DNA from 2 places in the Vibrio japonicus genome. Region 2 is predicted to be linked to the other one. Evidence: predicted binding sites of a transcription regulator. Region 2 holds the regulator's gene; the other holds the start of a gene.
The links. The regulator MetJ, encoded in region 2, represses methionine synthesis genes. The targets are predictions, from matches to a motif close to TTAGACNTNTANANGTCTAA.
Positions count from the first base shown of each region.

Region 1: the regulator MetJ is predicted to act here: its motif matches at 3,023-3,042, upstream of metK (methionine adenosyltransferase).

Region 1 covers NZ_CP102096.1:2,433,318-2,440,034, forward strand. Annotated here, with positions in the region: gene NP165_RS11405 (hypothetical protein) at 187-615, opposite strand; gene tkt (transketolase) at 811-2,805, opposite strand; gene metK (methionine adenosyltransferase) at 3,122-4,276, shown strand; gene NP165_RS11420 (DUF2189 domain-containing protein) at 4,545-5,342, shown strand; gene NP165_RS11425 (SprT family zinc-dependent metalloprotease) at 5,410-5,907, shown strand; gene NP165_RS11430 (endonuclease) at 5,986-6,687, shown strand.
Region 2 covers NZ_CP102096.1:181,043-187,759, forward strand. Annotated here, with positions in the region: gene zapB (cell division protein ZapB) at 1-78, shown strand, start outside; gene metF (methylenetetrahydrofolate reductase) at 137-1,036, opposite strand; gene NP165_RS00900 (bifunctional aspartate kinase/homoserine dehydrogenase II) at 1,270-3,681, opposite strand; gene NP165_RS00905 (O-succinylhomoserine (thiol)-lyase) at 3,681-4,847, opposite strand; gene metJ (met regulon transcriptional regulator MetJ) at 5,062-5,382, shown strand; gene NP165_RS00915 (malic enzyme-like NAD(P)-binding protein) at 5,516-6,717, opposite strand, start outside.

The DNA.
Region 1 (6,717 bases), 530 kb from region 2:
CGTACTACGCAATGCTATGTCTGAACATTTACTTATCCAGATTGACGGAGCACCTGTCACCTGCAAACAGATAGCAAGTGGTAAGTAAAATAAAACATGTAGGATAAATACGCTTTTAGCGTTCAACAAAATAGCTCCCGCTGGGCAAACTACAATCTGCGGGAGCGTATTGATGAGAGAGATTCGTTAGCAGCCTGTATCTTCTGCATTGACAGACTCTTTCATGTTTTCACACTCTTCTTCCATCTCTTCCATCATATTCCCAGCCTCGGTCGTGGTTTCATCTAACTGATCGCTGGCATTGGTCATCGTTTCGTCTAACTTATCACCAATATTCGTCATAGTTTCATTTAACTTATTGCCGGCGTCGGTCATTGTTTCGTCCATCATATCGCCAGCATCCGACGCCGCCTTTTCAATACTCTCACTGGTTTCTGTTAACGTTTGTTCCACTTTTTCAGACGTTTCTTCAATACCCTCACCTGCTTCTTCGATCGCTTGATCGACTTTTGCACCCATCTCTTCAGCTGACTGCTCCTCGCCACATCCAACTAAAGCAGCGCTACACATGAATGCGAGCAACACCATAAGTGGCTTACGGTTCAATATGTTCATTACGTGACTCTCCTTTGCTTCTTCTGCAACATTGCATCGGTTTGTGAAGCTGAGAAAATTACAACTTTCCCAACATAATAATAATCAAAGATCACGCTACGCCCATGTCAGAAAAAGTATTCGTTCCGTAGACCAATAAAAAAACATAAAAAAAGGGCTATCAACGATAGCCCTTTTCCAATAAAAGTCAGCGATTTAAGCTAGAAGCTCATGTGCTTCTTTTACTACATTCTCAGTTGTGAAACCGAACATCTTAAACAGCTCGCCAGCTGGTGCAGATTCACCGAATGTCGTCATACCGATGATCTTGCCACCGAAACCAACATACTTGTACCAGAAGTCTGCAATACCCGCTTCGATAGCGATACGCGCTGTTACGTCTGATGGTAGCACTGCTTCGCGGTAAGCTGCGTCTTGCTTGTCGAACGCATCTGTTGATGGCATTGAAACAACGCGTATTTTCTTACCTTCTGTTGTTAGCTGTGCTGCTGCTTCAACCGCTAGCTCAACTTCAGAACCTGTTGCGATAAGGATAAGCTCTGGCTTGCCTTCGCAATCTTTTAGGATGTAACCGCCTTTCGCGATGTCTGCTACTTGCTCAGCACTGCGCGCTTGTTGCGCTAGGTTCTGGCGAGAGAAGATTAGAGAAGTCGGTGCATCTTTACGTTCAATCGCTAGTTTCCAAGCCACTGCAGATTCAACCTGGTCACATGGACGCCATGTGCTCATGTTTGGAGTTAGACGTAGCGACGCCATTTGCTCAACTGGTTGGTGAGTCGGGCCATCTTCGCCAAGGCCGATAGAATCGTGCGTGTACACTTGGATGTTCTGAACTTTCATCAGAGCCGCCATGCGCATTGCGTTACGTGCGTATTCCATGAACATCAGGAATGTTGCGCCGTAAGGAACAAAACCGCCGTGTAGTGCGATACCGTTGATGATCGCCGTCATACCGAATTCACGTACACCGTAGTGGATGTAGTTACCAGACGCATCGTCAGCCGTTAGTGACTTAGAACCAGACCACATCGTTAGGTTAGAAGGTGCAAGGTCAGCAGAGCCACCCATGAATTCTGGAAGCATTTGACCAAACGCTTCCAGTGCGTTTTGAGACGCTTTACGTGAAGCGATGTTCGCTGGGTTTGCTTGAAGATCCGCAATGATTTGGTTTGCTTTCTCTTCCCACTCTGCAGGTAGCTCACCATTTAGACGACGCTTAAGCTCTGCGGCTTCTGCTGGGTAAGCTGCTGCGTATGCTTCGAACTTCGCGTTCCACGCTGCTTCTTTTTCAGCGCCTGCTGCTTTTGCATCCCACTCTGCGTATACGTCAGCAGGGATTTCAAACGCGCCGTATTCCCAACCAAGGAATTCACGTGCTGCTTTAACCTCATCAGCCCCAAGCGGTGCACCGTGACAGTCGTGAGAGCCTGCTTTATTTGGAGAACCAAAACCGATGATGGTCTTAGTACAAATTAGTGTCGGACGTGGGTCCGCTTTTGCTGCTTCAATCGCTGCGTTGATCGCTTCAGAATCGTGACCGTCCACTGCTGGGATTACGTGCCAGCCGTAAGCTTCGAAACGCTTAGGTGTATCGTCAGAGAACCAACCTTCCACGTCACCATCGATAGAGATACCATTGTCATCCCAGAATGCGATCAATTTGCCTAGGCCTAGTGTACCAGCCAAAGAACACGCTTCGTGAGAGATACCTTCCATCAAACAGCCATCACCCATGAATGCATACGTGTAGTGGTCAACGATGTCGTGGCCTTCTTTGTTGAACTGAGCAGCCAACGCTTTTTCAGCCAACGCCATACCCACAGCGTTCGTGATGCCTTGACCTAGAGGACCCGTCGTTGTTTCGATACCAGGTGCGTAACCGTATTCTGGGTGGCCAGGTGTTTTAGAATGAAGCTGGCGGAAGTTTTTAAGCTCTTCAATCGGTAGCGCGTAGCCCGTCAGGTGAAGCAGAGAGTAAATCAGCATCGAACCGTGGCCGTTAGACAGTACGAAACGGTCGCGGTCAGCCCACTCTGGGTTTGCTGGGTTGTGGTTGAGGTGAGAACGCCAAAGAACTTCAGCGATGTCAGCCATACCCATAGGTGCACCTGGGTGACCAGAGTTAGCTTGTTGAACACCATCCATACTTAGCGCACGGATTGCATTGGCAAGATGTTTACGAGACGACATGTCTGCTCCTGAGTAGGTTAAGCGAAACGAAATAATGGTTCATAATTCTCTCAAAGCGACAAGGGGTGTGCAAACGTTTTCCAAAACGAAACCTCACAATTATTGCCGCTTTCGATCCAAATCGTTCTCAATAAATTCAATTCCAGAAAATAAAAGCAAACGTTTGGTTATAACAAAAAGCAAAAAAGAGCTTGTAATTCGAGCAATCAAAACTAGAATAGCCGTCTAGATGTAGATACACCTGCATATATTAGTATTATTTTTCGCTGGAGCGTTTATCATGCCCCAGTTTTAAACCAGATATAGTGGAGCTAACATGGCTAAGCACCTGTTTACTTCTGAGTCAGTATCAGAAGGTCATCCAGATAAAATTGCAGACCAGATTTCTGATGCGGTTCTTGACGCGATTCTAGAGCAAGATCCAAAGGCTCGTGTTGCCTGTGAAACTTACGTAAAAACCGGCATGGTAATGGTTGGTGGTGAGATCACAACTTCAGCATGGGTAGACATTGAAGAGCTAACTCGTGAAACTGTTCGCGAAATCGGCTACGTGCACTCAGACATGGGCTTTGACGCTGACTCTTGTGCTGTTCTTAACACAATCGGTAAACAGTCTCCTGATATCAACCAAGGTGTTGATAAAGCTGACCCGAAAGAGCAAGGCGCAGGTGACCAAGGTATTATGTTCGGTTACGCATGTAACGAAACAGAAGTTCTGATGCCAGCTCCGATTACTTATTCTCACCGTCTTGTTCAAAAGCAAGCGGAAGTTCGTAAAAACGGCACACTGCCTTGGTTACGCCCAGACGCTAAGTCTCAGGTAACGTTCCAGTACGAGCAAGGTAAAATCGTGGGTATCGATGCGGTTGTTCTTTCAACTCAGCACTGTGATTCAATTTCTACTCCAGAACTACGCGAAGCAGTTATGGAAGAGATCATCAAGCCAGTACTACCGTCTGAGTGGATCAATAAAGAGACTAACTTCTTCATCAACCCAACTGGCCGTTTCGTAATCGGTGGTCCTATGGGTGACTGTGGTTTGACTGGTCGTAAGATCATCGTTGATACCTACGGCGGCGCTGCTCGTCACGGTGGTGGTGCATTCTCTGGTAAAGATCCATCAAAAGTAGACCGTTCTGCAGCATACGCAGCGCGCTACGTAGCGAAAAACATTGTTGCAGCTGGTATGGCTGACCGTTGTGAAATCCAACTTTCTTACGCTATCGGTGTTGCAGATCCAACATCTATCATGGTGGAAACATTTGGTACTGAAAAAGTACCACATGACACTATCATCGAAGCAGTACGCCAGTTCTTCGACCTACGTCCATACGGCCTACAAGAAATGCTGAACCTTCTACAACCTATCTATAAGAAGACTGCAGCATACGGTCACTTTGGTCGTGAAGAGTTCCCATGGGAAGCGACAGACAAAGCAGCACTTCTACGCGAATTTGCAGGTCTTAAGTAAAATAAGAACTCACTAATTCCAATTTCTAAAGAGCTTCTGGGCAACCAGAAGCTCTTTTTTATTGCCGATAAAAAGTGACCGACAAATTTGTATTTTTTAATCAAGAGGTCAATAGTTAAATGGTACTAACGAGATTAACGGCTTACCGCTGATATCTCAGTATCACAATAAACTCTTGCCCTAGATATGAAGTCACTCCAGCCGGGCATCGAGTTTCATACACGCCAGATTATTTTGGTGAGAACAGAGAATCGATCAAGGAGGATATATGCCTCGTACGGTGAATCAACATGACTTCAGCGACAAGCGAAAGGAAGTCTCAGATAAAGAGTACGCTCGCACCATACCGTGTAACCAATTGAGTATTTCAGCGCCTTTCCATTGGTTGGCTTTGGGTTTACACGATTTCGTAAAAATGCCACTGATCAGTGCATTCTACGGTCTGTGCTTTATGGCAGCCGCGATTGGTATTGTGCTTTTGGTGCAATGGCAAGGTACACACTTAGTCGTATTACCAAGCCTGATTGTTTATATGCTTATCGGTCCATTCCTCGCACTAGGTTTGTACGATGCAAGTTGGGAGCGTGAAAAAGGACACAAGGCTAGCCTCTTCCATTCCATGAAAGCGATTGGTCGAAACTCAACGTCACAGTGGGCATTTGCGGTATTGCTCGCCGTGTGTATGATCTTTTGGATGCGTATTGCTGCGCTCCTACACGCGCTTTATCCGTCAGTACAAGGTGCACCGCTTACCGAGTTTCTACCATTCTTGGTTATTGGCTCACTAGTGGGCTTTGTGCTTGCTGCCGTGGTGTTTAGTATTTCCGCGTTTTCAATCCCATTGATGATGGAGCGCCGCGTGGATGTGATGACCGCAGTTTTCACAAGCTTTAACGCCGTGAAATCCAACATTCCAGCCATGATCGTATGGGCGTTAGTCATCTGTGGCGGTATCTTGATCGGCTTCGCTACCTTCGGGATTGGGATGTTGTTTACCATGCCTATCCTTGGTTACGCCACTTGGCATGGCTATCACGAGACCATCAAGAAAAAACATACTCCTTAACATCCACACAAAAGTCAGTTTATGATACGCCCCAGCCACCGTGCTGGGGCAATTTTTTGGAGTCAAAGTGGATATAGAAACACGCTATCGAATTAATCAGGTCATTGCTCACTGCATCCAACAAGCAACAGTGGCTTTTCAACGCTCTTTTCCTCTCCCTTCTGTTAGCTTCAAACTCAGGGGAAAAGCCGCTGGTAAAGCCTACCTACAGCTCAATGAAATCCGCTTGAATCCAGTTTTGTTTAAAGAAAATCAGCAAGCTTTCCTCAATGAAGTCATCCCACATGAAGTCGCACACTTAATCACACACCAAGTCTACGGTCGTGTAAGACCACACGGGAAAGAGTGGCAAGGCGTGATGGAGTCCGTCTTTAATATACCAGCGAAAACCACCCACAGTTTTTCGGTTCATTCGGTACAAGGAAAGACATTCGAATACGGCTGTGGTTGCACCATGTACCCACTGTCAATCCGACGGCACAATAAAGTCCTGCGTAATCAAGCCAGTTACCGCTGTCAGCAGTGCAAGCAAACCCTTAGTTTTACTGGCAAACAACTCTCTTAGTTTATTACTTTCTCTTTAAGCTAAACCTTATTATGCGTGTTAGACTGAGTTATCTCATACTTTTCTAATACGCTATATATGAATTTATTTTCTGTATTGGCTGTCGCTGCAACTCTCTTTGCCAGCTCAGCGTTGTCTGCCCCACCCAGTTCCTTTTCCAAAGCGAAAAAAGAAGCGGTAAAAATTTACGCCGATCACCCCGTCAGTTTTTACTGTGGCTGTGATATCCAATGGCAAGGGCGTAAAGGCGTTCCGGACTTACAGTCTTGTGGTTATGAAATTCGCAAGCAACAAACTCGAGCGTCACGTATCGAATGGGAACACGTTGTTCCAGCTTGGCAGTTTGGCCACCAGCGCCAATGTTGGCAAAGCGGTGGGCGAAAAAACTGTACGAAGAATGATAAAACCTTCCGTTTGATGGAGGCTGACCTACATAACCTCACTCCGGCAATCGGTGAAGTGAATGGTGACAGGTCGAACTACAACTTCAGCCAGTGGAACGGCGTTGACGGTGCTACCTATGGTCGCTGTGAAGTTCAAGTCAACTTTAAACAACGTAAAGTCATGCCACCTGATCGCGCTAAAGGCTCCATTGCTCGCACTTACCTTTACATGAGCAAAGAGTACGGATTTAAGCTTTCAAAACAGCAGTCGAATTTGATGACCGCATGGAACAAAATGTACCCTGTTGATGAATGGGAATGTGAACGCGAAAAGCGTATCCACAAAGTTCAAGGAAACCATAACCCATACGTGTTTGAAGCCTGTAGAGCGCTTTAATCAATAAGGTGTTTCTGAGCAACAAAGAAA
Region 2 (6,717 bases):
CAGCAGATGCAGCAAGAGCACTCTGCATGGCAGGAGCGTATCCGTAGCCTACTTGGTAAAATGGACGAAGTAGAATAATCTATTCGCTTAGTAAAAAGGTTGGCCAATGCCAACCTTTTTCGTTTCTATGGATAGCCTAACATTTTTCTTTTGTTGGGCGGACACCTAATGTATGGCAAAGAGCGTATGTCATTTCTGCGCGGTTTAGGGTGTAGAAGTGAAAGTCTTTTACACCTTCACGGCTAAGTACTCGTATCATATCGATAGCTTGGCTTGCACCAACAAGCTGGCGTGTTGTTGGGTCGTCGTCAAGGCCTTCAAATTGCTTAGCCATCCAGCTAGGAATTCTGACGTTGTTTTGTGCGGCAAAACGAGAAGCTTGCTTAAAGTTCGATACCGGAAGGATACCAGGTACAATTTCCACATCGATGCCCGCTGCTACGCAGCGATCGCGAAAACGTAGGTAGCTTTCTACATCGAAGAAAAACTGGGTGATTGCACGATTAGCACCTGCGTCTACTTTGCGCTTCAGGTTTAGAAGATCGGCTTGTGCACTTTTCGCTTCAGGATGAACCTCTGGGAAAGCCGCCACAGAGATATCGAAATCATGACGAGATTTTAAAAGCTCTACAAGGTCAGACGCATACATATCGGGCTTGCCGCCACCTGGTGGGATGTCGCCACGCAGGGCAACGATATTTTCAATACCATTACCCCAGTAATCATCTGCAATTTGAATCAGCTCTTCACGGCTAGCGTCAATACACGTTAGGTGAGGGGCGGCAACCAGCCCGGTTTCGGTCTTTATCTCTTTGATGATGGAATGAGTACGGTCACGCTCTCCTGAGTTTGCGCCGTAAGTGACTGAAACAAACTTTGGCTTTAGAGTTTTAAGACGGTGTACTGAACTCCACAATGTCTCTTCCATTTTTTCATTGCTTGGCGGAAAAAATTCAAATGAAACATTTATGTTGTCAGAAAAATCAGCAATATTCTGGTTTAAAGCGTCAATATGACCAGCGTGTGTGTATCCCATCTTACTCTCTCCCTGTGGTAGCCCTGCCCACAAATGTCTTAATCCTTGTGTTGACGTTTAGACGTCTATATGTCCACAGAATGAATTGAATACGATTTAATGTCAACAGTGTGATTATGAATTTTTCTCAAGTTGATTATGAGACATATTTGAGTTGAGGTTGGGTGTGCTAATCAGAAACGGCTTAATACAATATACTCTTTACTAAGCCGTTGATTACAATTGTTAAAAAATCATAGGAAGCTTGAGAGCAGGTTCAGATCTGATTGAATAGCTCCTGACGTCACCTCTCTACCAGCCCCTGGGCCGCGAATCACTAAAGGGTTGTCTTTGTACCATTTACTTTCAATAGCGAAGATATTGTCACATGGGAGAAGATTCGCTAGCGCATGCTCTTTACTTAATGCCTCAACTCCAACTGTGGCTTTGCCATTTTTCTCCAGGCGCGCGACATAGCGTAGGACTTTATCTTCACGCTGCGCTTTCGCTAATCGCTCTGCAAGCAGTTCACTGAGTCGTTGGCTTTTATCTAGGAAGTCGTCCAAGGAGATTCCTGTCAGATCTTCAGGCACTAGGCTTTCAACCTTTACAGATTCGGGCTCTAGGTTGAGTCCGGCCTCTCTTGCTAATATCACCAGCTTACGCATAACGTCAGAACCATCAAGATCGTGACGTGGATCAGGTTCGGTTAAGCCTTGTTGCCATGCCAAATCGATTAACTCGGCAAACGGTACAGAGCCGTCATACTGTTGGAATAACCAAGAGAGTGTTCCAGAAAAAATGCCTGATAGCGCTTGAATTTCATCGCCACTCTCGCGCAAGTCTCTGACTGTATGGTTAATAGGAAGTCCAGCTCCAACTGTTGCGTTGTATAACCAATAGCGGTTGATTTTAGAGAAGGCATCTTGAACTTGGTGGTAGTAGTGACTCGGAGCTGAGCCAGCGACTTTGTTCGCCGAGATTAAATGCATCCCTTGCTCTGCTATTTCTAAATATCTTTCGGCTAAATCCTTACTCGCTGTTACATCTAGAACAACGACATCGTCGTAGCCTTGAACGGAGCCAAGTTTTTTAATCCACTCACCTTCACTGTATGCAATAGATTCATCATCAAAGCGGTCGCTAACGGTTGATGGGTCTATACCTTCTGAGTTAAACCAGTAAGTTTGGCTGTCTACGACAGAGATAAGTTCGAAACTCATGCCTCGACGCTTCTCAAGCTCTGATTTCTGTTCGGCAAACAATGTCAGCCAGCTAGAGCCAATATTGCCTTTACCGCATAGTGCGATACCTATGCGTTTTTGAGCTTGGAACAATTGACTATGAATCGATGCAACCAGAGTAGCGGTGTCGGTTCGTCTAAGCACTGCGATAAGGCTGAGTCCCGATGGAGATTCTGAAACAAACTCAACGGGTGCAGCTTTCAGCTTTTGGTAGAAGCCATAGCAATGGTTGGCATTTTTCGTTACGCCTGCGCCAACAACGGCGACAAGGGAATAACCTTCTTTGAGCTTGATTTCAGCTTCAATCGCTGCATCTTGTAGATACTCTAACGCTCCGCCGGCAATCTCTGCCGTATATGCAAGTCTTAAGCTGTGTTTATCTTTTTGGACTTCATAGGTCAGCGGTTCTAGTTGCGCGCGTTTAAGGTTCGCAAGCACTTCTTTTTCTAGTCGATCGAAGTCGTGGCCCGATGCAAAAATGAGCTTTACAATTAATACTTCATCAAGTGAAGAAATAATCTTTGCACCGCGTCCAGATGCTAATACTCTTTCAATACGGCTAGAGCCAGATTCTGGTGCATAGCTACAACGTAGGTGTAGATCCATAGAACTTTGCGCGACGGGCTGTAATGTTCGGCTGTGCAATACAGGCGCGGCCAGTCGTGCTAGTTCGCTCGCTTCATCAAGTCGAAGTAGAGGCAACAAACATGCATCCGACACTATGCGAGGATCTGCACTAAACACACCTTCTACGTCACTCCAAATCGTCACACGTGAGACTTCCGCTAACGCACCGATCACTGTTGCAGAATAGTCAGAGCCATTACGGCCGAGTAGCACCGTTTGCCCTGCAGCGTTTTGAGCCATAAACCCGGTAATTACGATTCTATGATGAGCATGCTGAGCAAGTACTTCTTTAGCCAGTGGATACGAAGTACCGTAATCGACCTCTGGCTGCGCACCGGATTCCGCACGTAAGAAAGCGCGTGCATCTTGACTGACAGCAGGCAACTCAGATTGCATCAGTAGTGCGGCTAATAGGCGAGAGGACCATACTTCACCGTGTCCTAATACTGCTGCTTTTTGAGCGTTGGTAAGAGGGGCGGTTAACTCACCTAACGTTGAAAACTCATCGTGCAATGCAGCAAGTAATGCTTCTTTTTTTTCATCTTCGATAAGTTCATCGACTAGTGATAGTTGGAACTGCCTGAGAGATTGCAAAACTTCGTGAGCGATTCGTCCATCTTTGTTCAGCGCATCTAAGAACTCCAATAATCGATTCGTTGTTTTTCCTGCTGCAGAGACAACGATAAGATCTTCAGTATTTGAGTATTCTTTTAGGATGTTGACGACTCGGCGGTAGCACTCAGGATCGGCTAGGCTACTACCTCCAAACTTGTGAAGCTGACGGGCTAAGGTCATTAGATACTCTCCTTAGCAATAAGGAAGGCTTGCTCTAGATCTGAGATAAGATCTTCTGCGTCTTCCAAGCCTACAGACAGGCGCAAGAGCAATTGTGAAACGCCAGCCTCAGCAAGCGCCTCTTCACCCATCGCACGATGCGTCATAGATGCAGGATGGCAGATAAGGCTTTCTACGCCACCTAAAGACTCAGCTAAAGAGAATAGCTCTAATTTTTCTACGAAGACTTTCAGTTGCTCAAAACTGCCAGAAAATTCGAAGCTAAGCATGGAACCAAATCCAGATTGCTGTTTTTTCGCGATATCGTGCCCAGGGTGCTCTGGGAGGCTAGGGTGGTAGATCGTACCAACAAGCTCTTGGTCTTTAAGGAAGTTCAGGATCTGCGCAGAGCTTTCTTCATGTACACGCATACGGGCACCCAATGTACGGATACCACGTAAAGTCATGTAGCTATCAAAAGGAGTACCTGTCGCACCGATACAGTTTCCCCACCATGAAAGTTCTTCCGCGTGTTCTTCTGTTTTGGTGACGATGACACCACCGATCACATCAGAATGGCCATTAATGTATTTTGTCGTTGAGTGAATAACAAAGTCTGCACCAAGCTCTAAAGGTTTTTGGAATACAGGTGTCAAAAACGTATTGTCTACTGCTACCAAAGCGCCGATTTTTTTCGCTTGGGTACATATTTTCTCAATGTCGACCACGCGAACAAGTGGGTTAGAGGGGGTTTCTAGAAGAACAAGCTTAGGCTTTTGTGCCAAAGCGTCAGACAATGCCTGCTCATCTGATTGATCGATAAACAGAACTTTAAAATCACCTTTCTGAGCGCGTGTATTAAACAAGCGGTAGGTCCCACCGTAGCAGTCATGTGGTGCGACAATCAGATCATCTGGACCAAGAAATGCGGATACCCAAAGGTTGAGTGCTGACGTTCCGCAATTTGTAACCACGGCTCCTTTGCCTGATTCTAACTCGTATAGTGCCGTTTCAAGTAATCCTCTGTTGGGGTTACCTGAACGGGTGTAGTCATATGTTGGGACTTCTCCAAACGCAGGAAATCCATAGTTGGTCGAAAGATAAATTGGGGGGACAACAGCATGATGTTGTGTGTCTGACTCGATACCAGTACGTACCGCGATTGTGGCTGGCTTGCGGGCGCTCATAAGTGTTTCCTTTCGCACAGTGGTGACAACTTGCAGGGATTACGCTATATCTGTGTTAGATAGAGATAATCCAGTTCCATACTTAGATACTTTACTTATCATCCTTTGAGACGTCAACACTTCTGGACGTCCATATGTCTTTGCTTATGGCCATAAATCCCGCTAAAATTACGCCTTCTGATTTTTATCCATCAAAAATTATTAAAGGTGCGCAATGGCAGACTGGAATGGCGAATACATTAGCCCGTACGCTGAACATGGAAAGAAAAGTGAACAAGTAAAAAAAATTACTGTTTCGATTCCACTGAAAGTATTAAAGGTACTCACTGACGAGCGTACACGCCGTCAGATTAACAATCTACGCCATGCGACAAATAGTGAGCTATTGTGCGAAGCATTTCTACATGCCTACACTGGCCAGCCACTTCCGACGGATGAAGATCTACGTAAAGACCGCCCAGATGATATCCCTGCAGAAGTGAAGCGTCTGATGACGGAAATGGGCATTGAGTTCGAAGCGTTTGACGAAGAATAAAAATCTCTTGTCACATAGAGTGTCGAGAGCAGAAAAGCAGTAACAAACGCACCATTATTTTCGCTGATGCTGGCTACCGTGAGATAAAAAAGCCGCTGATTGATATCAGCGGCTTTTGTTTGAGAGTAGGAAATTAACCTTCCATGTATCCTTCAGGCATTTCGATACGAGCGACACCTGAATCAACGGCCGCTTGCGCGACGGCTTTAGCTACGCGCGGAAGTAAACGAGAGTCCATAGGCTTTGGAATGATGTAGCCAGGACCGAATTCTAGGCTATCCACGCCTGCTGCTTTTAACACTTCAGCTGGAACGTCTTCTTTCGCTAGCTGACGAATTGCTTCAACCGCTGCCAGTTTCATTTCATCATTAATTTCACTAGCACGAACATCCAATGCCCCGCGGAAGATGAATGGGAAACAAAGAACGTTATTGACTTGGTTAGGGTAATCACTGCGGCCAGTACCCATGATGAGGTCATTGCGGACTTCATGTGCAAGTTCTGGTTTGATCTCTGGATCTGGGTTAGAACACGCAAACACAATAGGCTTATCGGCCATGAGTTTTAGTGCTTCTGGTGGTAATAGGTTTGGACCTGATACACCAAGGAATAGGTCTGCGCCTTCGATTACGTCTTCAAGAGTGCGTTTATCTGTATTGTTGGCAAAGAGTTGCTTGTATTCATTTAGGTCGTCGCGACGAGTGTGGATAACGCCTTTGCGGTCAAGCATGTAGATTTTTTCACGCATAGCGCCACACTTAATCAGTAGCTCCATACATGCGACAGCGGCTGCACCCGCGCCCAAACAAACAATGGTTGTTTCTTCAAGCTTTTTACCTTGCAGCTCAATTGCGTTCAACATACCTGCTGCAGTGACGATAGCTGTGCCGTGTTGATCATCGTGGAAAACAGGCACGTCACAGCGTTCAATAAGCTGTTTTTCAATCTCAAAGCAATCAGGTGCTTTGATATCTTCTAAGTTAATACCACCAAAAGTGTCTGCGATGTTTGCTACTGTATCAACAAACTCGTCAATAGTGCGGTGCTTTACTTGAATATCAATAGAATCTAAGCCGGCAAAACGTTTGAACAGAAGTGCTTTACCTTCCATAACAGGCTTAGATGCCATTGGACCTAAATTACCTAAACCAAGAATTGCGGTACCGTTAGAGATAACAGCGACCATATTGCCTTTGGCAGTGTATTTGTAAATATTCTCTGGATTTTGCGCGATTTCACGAACTGGCTCAGCGACACCTGGGCTGTATGCCAGTGCCAGATCACCAGCTGTTTCTGCTGGAGTGGTGAGCTCAACTGAAATTTTACCCGCCGTTG